2 regions of the Arthrobacter sp. SE2 genome follow, and region 1 is predicted to be linked to the other one. Evidence: riboswitches for the same ligand, from Rfam matches in the RefSeq annotation. Region 1 holds a riboswitch; the other holds the start of a gene.
What was found. Region 1 has a riboswitch for cyclic di-AMP ahead of AC4CS3_RS13275 (NlpC/P60 family protein). Riboswitches for the same ligand answer to the same signal wherever they lie in the genome.

Region 1 (3,892 bases):
CGGTCAATGTGCCGTCCGGCAAAGTGCCGGGATCCGGTCCGACGACGACGACCCTCCCGGCGCCGCGCGAAGCCGCGACGGCACGCTGAAGGAGGGTGGCGCCGTCGTACCTCAACTGGGCTTTGGGCACGCCGCCGAGGCGGGAGGACTTGCCACCCGCCAATATCACCGCATCAAAGTCCACCCGCCCAGATTACCCGGGAAGCAGGCTCAATTCCGGTTCAGGCCGCCGATTCGGGCAGGAGGAAGGGATCCCATGCGGGCGCAGGTTTCTCAAGCTCCTTGATCTGCCAGATAGCCCCGGTGGGCGCCGCCGGAGTGAACCTCAGTTTCCAGCCCATCTCGGCAGGGGTGTGGTCACTCTTGGCGTTGTTGCAGCGCAAGCACGCTGCCACCAGGTTTTCCCAGGAATCCGCGCCGCCCCTGGATTTGGGGTGGACGTGGTCAATGGTGTGCGCTGCTTTCCCGCAATAGGCGCAACGGTGACCGTCGCGGCGCAAGACGCCGCGGCGTGTAACCGCCGTCATGGTGTTGTACCTCGGCCGGATGTAGCGATTGAGCAGAATCACGGAGGGACGTCCGAGAATCTCCTGTGGCCCGACGACAGGCTCGTCGCCTTCGGCCACTACGCTCGCTTTTCCGGTGAGCACAAGGACCAGCGCCCGGCGGAAGGTTACTACCGCCAGCGGTTCATATCCAGCATTCAGAACGAGTGTGCGCATGCACGTACCTCTTCACGGCCGCACCCGTCAGGGGCGCGAGGGCCGGCTGCCCTCTGCATGTACGGGCTGTGGATCGACAACCTAAGAGTAAACACCCGGAGGCCAGATCAACGAATCCTTGCGGGAGTTCCAGCGCGGTGTAGGTCAAAGTTCATGTGCCGGACACATGGCCGGAACCTTTCACGCACCCGGGAGATACTCCTCGAATCGTCCCTTTGAGACTGCCTGGAGCAGTGATTTAGCGCATGCTGGTTAAAACAGAACATCCCCGCCGGCGGACCAGCGGGGATGTTCCAGTGAAGCTATGTAGCCGGAGCTATTTAGCCACCAACGCGGATGAAGACCGGGCCGGAGCCAACGTTGACGCTGTAAAGGGCGGTGGTGCCACCGTTCCAGCCGCCGTGGACTGCCATGCCGTTGCCGACGTAAACGGCGATGTGGGCCATGCCCATGCCACCGTTCTGGTAGTAGACCAAGTCTCCCGGCTGCGCTTCAGCAGCGCTGACCGTACGGCCAAGGGAGAGGTAGTCTGCCGGCCAGCCGTGGAAGTTGATCCCAACAGCGGCCAGGGAGTTCGAAGCCAGGGCGGTGCAGTCCTGGGCAACGCCAAGCTGAGCGTAAGCTGCGGCAGCAATCGCTGCGCCCTTGCCGCTGGCAACCTTCGTGGCGGGTGAAACAGCAGCGGTGACAGAGAGCGTCGAGGCGCCGGTAGCGGCACCCGTCGCAGCCTGCGTGGCCGGAGCAGCTTCCTGCGTGGCAACCGGAGCTGCGACAACCGGAGCAGCTTCGGTGGAGACCGCCGGGCGCTCGTACTTGATGGCGACGGAGGAGTCGGCCGAAATGCTGGCTTGGGCGATGGACTGGACTTCCAGGGCGGAGGTCGAAGTGGACTCGCGGGGGACATTGGTTTCTGCAGCGTTGGCTGCGATACCGCTAGTAAGCACCAGACCGGAAGCAGCTGCGATAACCGCTGCCTGACGGCCTACGCCACCGGCGTTGCTGCCGACAGTCTTAGCGATAACGGCAAGCGAGTTGGTCTTGGTGACCGCGGCACGGTGGCGCGCAACAGTAGAGCGTGAAGACACGTTAAGAGGCCTCTCCCTATGCCCGCGAGGTAAGCTGTCGGATTCGGATGGGAGTCATCCGGCCACACTTCTCCCTCTCGGAAGTTGTGCGACTTAACCCCAAGGCCATCCGTGAAGATGACCAAAAGTGGGTCCCCCGCCTCTGCCAGACGATGTTTTGCGAACGGAACCTCGAGCAGTGGCAGAGCTAGGCAATCCACTCGAGTGCATCAACTCTCTAAAAGTTGATGCGTCTTAGACGGTACATGAGTTTTGGCTGAATGTCACATTCAGGTCACGGAGCGTGACAAGCATGCGAGAGGCTTCCATCGGATTGGCTACAGCCAGCCCAGGGGGTCAACGACGTCGCCGTTGACCATGACTTCAAAGTGGAGGTGGCAGCCCGTGGAGGCGCCCGTGGTGCCGCTCAATGCAATGACATCGCCGCGGCTGACCGTTTGGCCCACCTGGACGTTGAACGACGACAAATGGTTGTACGTGGTTTCCAGGCCGTTGCCGTGGTCCACCACAATGCGGTTTCCGCCGCCATACGGATGCCAGCCAGCGAAAGTGACCTTACCGGCCGCGGCAGCATGGACCTGGGTGCCGCACTGGGCCACGAAGTCCTGACCTCGGTGAAACTCTCCCAAGCCGCCCGTGATGGGATTCACGCGGTAGCCGAAAGGCGAGGCCGTTGTCAGGGTGTCCAGCGGCGCCCCCAGGGTGCCCTTGGAGGACGACGTCTTGATGGTACCGACGGACTGCGCACTCAAGAGCTGCTTAAGCTTGGTGTCCGGATCTGCAGTGGTGGAAACCGCAGCACGGCTGAAGTCGATCGTGGCGCTCGCCGCGGCCGGAATCTCAGGCTGGCTGCCCACTGCCAAGGCGGTTTGGTTTGACTCGGGCGTGGCCGTCATAGCGCCGGCGCCCGGCAAGGCGACCGTCAGGATGAGGCCCGTAGCGGCAAGGGCCACTCCGGCCTTCTGTCCTGCTCCGCTTGCGGCGGCGAACTCGGCCATCTGCCGCAAGGGACCCTTGCGGCGGCGAAGTTCGCGATGGGGATCGCGGGGCCGGTCGTGCTCGACGGCGGTTGTGCTCCGCAGCACAGCAGTAGGACCGGACGCGCGCCTGCGGCCCCTGGTGTTCTGCGTGGTCAAGGTTTTCCTCTCTGGCAAGCCTGCGAAGTTAGCTGTCGGATTCGGGCCAGAGAGATCGTGGACCCGGTCCGCGCGAAGGGCACAAAACGCAAGGTACCCGGAGGGGCCTTGCGCTGTTCGCACTCCTGCTACGGACTTCACCCCAAGGCCGTCTTTCGACAGCCGATGGTGGTTCCTCCGTTTCTGCCAGTGAATGGACTAATCCACCTGATCCGCTGGCAGAACTCGGCTTCGGATCAGGTAACGCTTTGGTATCGGCGCCAGTATTTAACTATAGGGGATTAAGCCCCCGCGGTAATAATTTCGTTACCTTTGCCGACCGCATCGGCGGGCCGGCTAGGCGACCGTGACAAACACGTGCGAGGCAACCTCGGGCGGCAGCTCCAGCGCGCCGTCGATATTGGGCACGCGAACGGAGATGTACTCCCCCACACGTTCCAGGGAAACCCTGGCGCCGGGGCGGATTCCACCCTCGTCCAGCTGCACCAGAAGTTCAGGCTCCACCTGGATCGGTTCAGCCAGTCGACTGACGGTGACCCTGTTTTCAGGTGAGTATTCGTTCATCGCGTCAAGAAGATTGACCACGCCATCCGTAAAGGCGTGGGACGCGACTCCGCCGAGCGCTTCGAGTCCGGGAATGGGGTTGCCATAAGGCGATTCCGTGGGGTGGTCCAGCAGTTCATAGAGCCGCCGTTCCACGCGCTCACTCATGACATGCTCCCAGCGGCATGCTTCATCGTGGACGTAGGCCCAGTCCAGTCCAATGACATCTGCCAGGAGCCGTTCGGCGAGCCGGTGCTTGCGCATGACCTCGGTGGCGCGTTTCCGGCCCGTTTCGGTCAGCTCAAGGTGCCTGTCGTTGGACACAATCACCAGACCGTCGCGCTCCATCCGCCCGATCGTCTGGGAAACGGTGGGGCCGGAGTGCCGCAAGCGCTCGGCGATGCGT
Region 2 (3,892 bases), on a different contig from region 1:
CCTGCGCAGCAGGCTGCCGGAAGACCCAAAGTCGGAACAACAGGAAGCGGACCGCAGTGGCGGCGAGGTTCGCTGCGACTACGGTGAGGAGCTCGCCCCAGCGGTCCGGCGTCGTCGTGCTGTGCACCAAGGCGAGTGCCCCGGAGGTGAGTGCGAGGCCGATCCCGAACACGATCAACCCCTCGAAGTGGTGCCGAACGGGATTGCCGCCCTGGATGCCGAAGGTGAAGCGCCGGTTGGCGCCGGTGTTTGCGATGGCCGTGACGAGCAGCGCCAGGAAGTTGGCCAGCTGCAGGTCCATGAAGCCGCGGCAGAACAGGAAGATGAGCACATAGGCGAGGGTGGACGCAGCGCCGATCGCGGCGAACCGAACCAGTTGCCCGAAAAGGCTGCTGCGCGGGCTCTGCTCGGCGGTGCGGGACGACGCCGGGAGCGGCCCGCGTGCAAGCGCTGCGCGCAATTCCGGAATGGGGATGCGGCCCGAGACGAGATCCCGGGTGAGCCGGACCATGCCGCGGATGTCGGCCAGGGCGGTGCGTACCACGTCGACGCTGGAATTGGGATCGTCGATCCAGTCAACGGGAACTTCGTGGACCCGGAGGCCGCAGCGTTCGGCGAGGACCAGGAGCTCAGTGTCGAAGAACCACGAGTTGTCCATGGTGTGGGGGAGGATCTGCTGTGCGACGTCTGCCCGGATCGCTTTGAAGCCGCACTGGGCATCGCTGAAGCGGGCGCCCATGAACGAGTGCAGCATCAGGTTGTAGCTGCGCGAAATGAACTCGCGCTTGGGGCCGCGGACAACCCGCGAGTTGCGTGTGAGACGTGTGCCAATCGCGAGGTCCGAATGGCCGGAGATGAGCGGCGCCAAAAGGGGCGCCAGTGCGGCGAGGTCCGTGGAAAGATCCACGTCCATGTACGCCAGAACCGGCGACGGCGATGTGAGCCACACCTTGCGAAGGGCGTTGCCGCGTCCCTTCTCCTCAAGATGGACAACCGCGAGCTCAGGCAGTTCCCTGGCCACGCGCTCCGCGATCTTCAAGGTGCTGTCCGTGCTCGCGTTGTCCGCCACGGTGATGCGGAAGCCATGCGGGAAGTATTCGCGCAAATGGCCGTGAAGCCTGCGCAGGCACTCTTCGAGGTCGCGTTCCTCGTTGAAGACGGGGATCGTGACATCGAGGACGGGGATGGCGGTGTGGGTGTCCACAGGGGCACGCCGTCCGCTGCGCTGGACGGGGGTCTTAGCCTGGATGGGAAGGCCCGGCGGCACCACCGCGGCGTCCTTCAGGGTTCCGGAGGTGGATTCGATGAGCGTCATGTATCCACAGTGCCGTCGCACAATATGAAGGCTTTAGGCGGAACCTGTGACGTGGCTGTGGATGTACCACCGGCGTGGCAAATCACATGCCTGGCCAAAAAACGCAAAGGTCCGCCCCCGAAGGGACGGACCTCGATGTATTTTGCGCGTGGCTCTTGGTTTAGTACCAGTTATGGGCCAAGTGGAAGGACCATGCCGCGGACGGCGATCCGTAGCGTTCCTTGATGTAGTTCAGGCCCCAGCGGATCTGCGTCTGGTAGTTGGTCTGCCAGTCGGCGCCTTCGGACGCCATCTTTTCGGCCGGCAGCGACTGCCCAATGCCATAAGCGCCACTGGAGGAGTTGGTAGCAGTGGTGCGCCAATCCGATTCCTTGTTCCACAAGGTGATCAGGGCTGACATCTCGCCCTGTCCCCAACCGTAGGAGGGAAGGATGCTTGCGGCATAGGCCTGGGCGCCGGAGGGATCATCGACGGCGGCGGGAGCGGCCGGGGCCGCCGGAGCGGGGGGTGCAACGGGGGCAGGGGGTGCCACGGACGCGGCCGGTGCGGCAGCCTGGGCCGCGACGGCGGCCGGACCGGGGGCGGGTGCTTGGCTCGGCGTCGGCGTGGCGCTGGGCTTGGGGCTCGCGCTCCCCGACGGCGTGGCTGTGGCCGACGGCGTGGCTGAGTGGTCTGCCGTGCGGGATTCGGACGTGCGGCTCATGTCCTGGGCATTGATGGCCTGTCCGGCGGCCTGGGTGGCGGCGCCTGCACCGAGGAACAGAGCAACGACGCCTGCAACAACTGCCATGCGCTGGCCGGTGCCGAGGTTCGAGGCGACTCGCCTCAACGTGGAACGTGACTTGTTTCTCCGGGCAGGTTCGCCGCGGTGGCGCGCAACAGGGCGCGACTGATTCTTGGAATCAGACATGGTGATTGCCTCTCGACGCCTGCGGAGTTAGCTGTCGGATTCGGATGAGGTCATCCGGCCGTGGCCACTGGTAATCGTGGCGGCACGGCTTCACCCCTAGGGCTGGCTCAACATGAGCGCTTGCCCGGAGACCTGGGTCCCCCGTCTCTGCCTGGACTGTTGGGCACCGGGGAGTGGCAGAGCTCGGCGCCTACCCGGCGGTGGCCGGAATGATCCAGCGCACCCATTCGACGGTACAGGAGGATCTTACTTAAGTCACGTTTAGGTAACGGAGGTCACGACGTCGGTGCGTCGACTTGCGCTCGCCGCGCACCGGCGTCGTGACCTCCAGGGCGGCCTTTCAGGCCGTGGCGGTCCTGAGCGCCGGAAGCCGCACCGCGAACTCCGTCCGTCCGGGCCGCGAGGCCACTTCGACCGTGCCGCCATGCGCCTGGACAATGGATTCCACGATCGACAAGCCGAGCCCGGACGTGCCCTCGGAACCGGAGCGGGCGGCGTCGGCACGGGCGAAGCGCGAGAAGATCCTGCCCTGGAATTCAGGCGGGATGCCCGGCCCGTTGTCAGTCACGGTCACCACGGCGCTGCCGTCGGCGGACCGCATGACGCCGGTGACCACGGTGGTTCCCGCCTCCGTGTGCTTGCGGGCGTTGGAGAGCAGATTCGCCAAAACCTGGTGGAGTTGAGTGGTGTCGCCGCGGACCGTGAGGGGCTCGTCCGGGAGCTTGAGCTGCCAGATGTGACCTGGGGCCATGACTTTCTCGTCGCTGACGGTTTCGATCACCAACTGCGTGAGATCCACATCGGTGAACTCGGGGGCCTTCCCTTCGTCCAGCCGGGCCAACAAGAGGAGGTCCTCCACGAGGGTGGTCATGCGTTCCGACTGGCTCTGCACCCGGCCCAGCGACTTGCGCCCGTCCTCGGTGAACGTCTCTGTCATGCGCAAGAGCTCGGTGTAGCCGCGGATGGCGGTCAGCGGAGTGCGCAGCTCGTGTGAAGCGTCGGCCACGAACTGGCGCACCTTTGTTTCGCTTTGCTGGCGCGCCTCTAGGGCGCTGGACACGTTGTCCAACATCAAGTTCAAAGCATGGCCGACGCTTCCCACTTCCGTGCTCGGGTGGGCCGCCGACGCCGGAACGCGCACAGCGAGTGCCACCTCACCGGCGTCGAGCGGAAGCTTCGACACCTTCGTGGCGACGTCGGAGAGCTGCTCCAAGGGGCGCATGGTGCGGCGGATCAGCACGGTTCCGGCCAGCCCGATCAGGACCAGTCCGCCCAAGGAAACCAGCACCATGGTCCAGACGAGCGAGGCCTCGGTGTCCTCTTTCGAGGCGAGCGGCAGCCCCGTGATGACAACATCGCCGTAGGGAGTTTCGGTGGCCACCAGCCGGTAGCCGCCATTGGACAGGGTGCGATCAACCGGGCGGCCATCGGAGGGGAGCGCCGACAGGATTCGAGCGTCGCTGGGCGACAACGGCGCACGGGTGGCATCGGAGGACAGGAATCCAGCATCGGTGCTCACCTGACCTGCGAGAATACGAGCATTCAGGGTGCCGATGCTCTGGCCCCGGGGGTCCAAGGGGTCCGGACGGCCACCAGGGTTGCCTTGCGGTGGGCGGCCATGGGAGGCCTGCGCCAATTGCTGGTCCAGCTGTTTCGTGAGGAACACA

Region 2: another riboswitch for cyclic di-AMP. It lies ahead of AC4CS3_RS17485 (aggregation-promoting factor C-terminal-like domain-containing protein); the one in region 1 lies ahead of AC4CS3_RS13275 (NlpC/P60 family protein).

What each region holds. Positions count from the first base shown of each region.
Region 1 covers NZ_JBZAYA010000008.1:188,903-192,794, forward strand. The annotation lists gene mobA (molybdenum cofactor guanylyltransferase) at 1-184, opposite strand, end outside; gene AC4CS3_RS13270 (HNH endonuclease) at 222-722, opposite strand; gene AC4CS3_RS13275 (NlpC/P60 family protein) at 1,043-1,807, opposite strand; cyclic di-AMP (ydaO/yuaA leader) riboswitch at 1,813-1,979, opposite strand; gene AC4CS3_RS13280 (M23 family metallopeptidase) at 2,125-2,943, opposite strand; cyclic di-AMP (ydaO/yuaA leader) riboswitch at 2,946-3,153, opposite strand; gene AC4CS3_RS13285 (iron-dependent transcriptional repressor DtxR) at 3,280-3,892, opposite strand, start outside.
Region 2 covers NZ_JBZAYA010000013.1:92,636-96,527, reverse strand. The annotation lists gene AC4CS3_RS17490 (glycosyltransferase) at 1-1,315, opposite strand, end outside; gene AC4CS3_RS17485 (aggregation-promoting factor C-terminal-like domain-containing protein) at 1,476-2,225, opposite strand; cyclic di-AMP (ydaO/yuaA leader) riboswitch at 2,228-2,401, opposite strand; gene AC4CS3_RS17480 (sensor histidine kinase) at 2,566-3,892, opposite strand, start outside.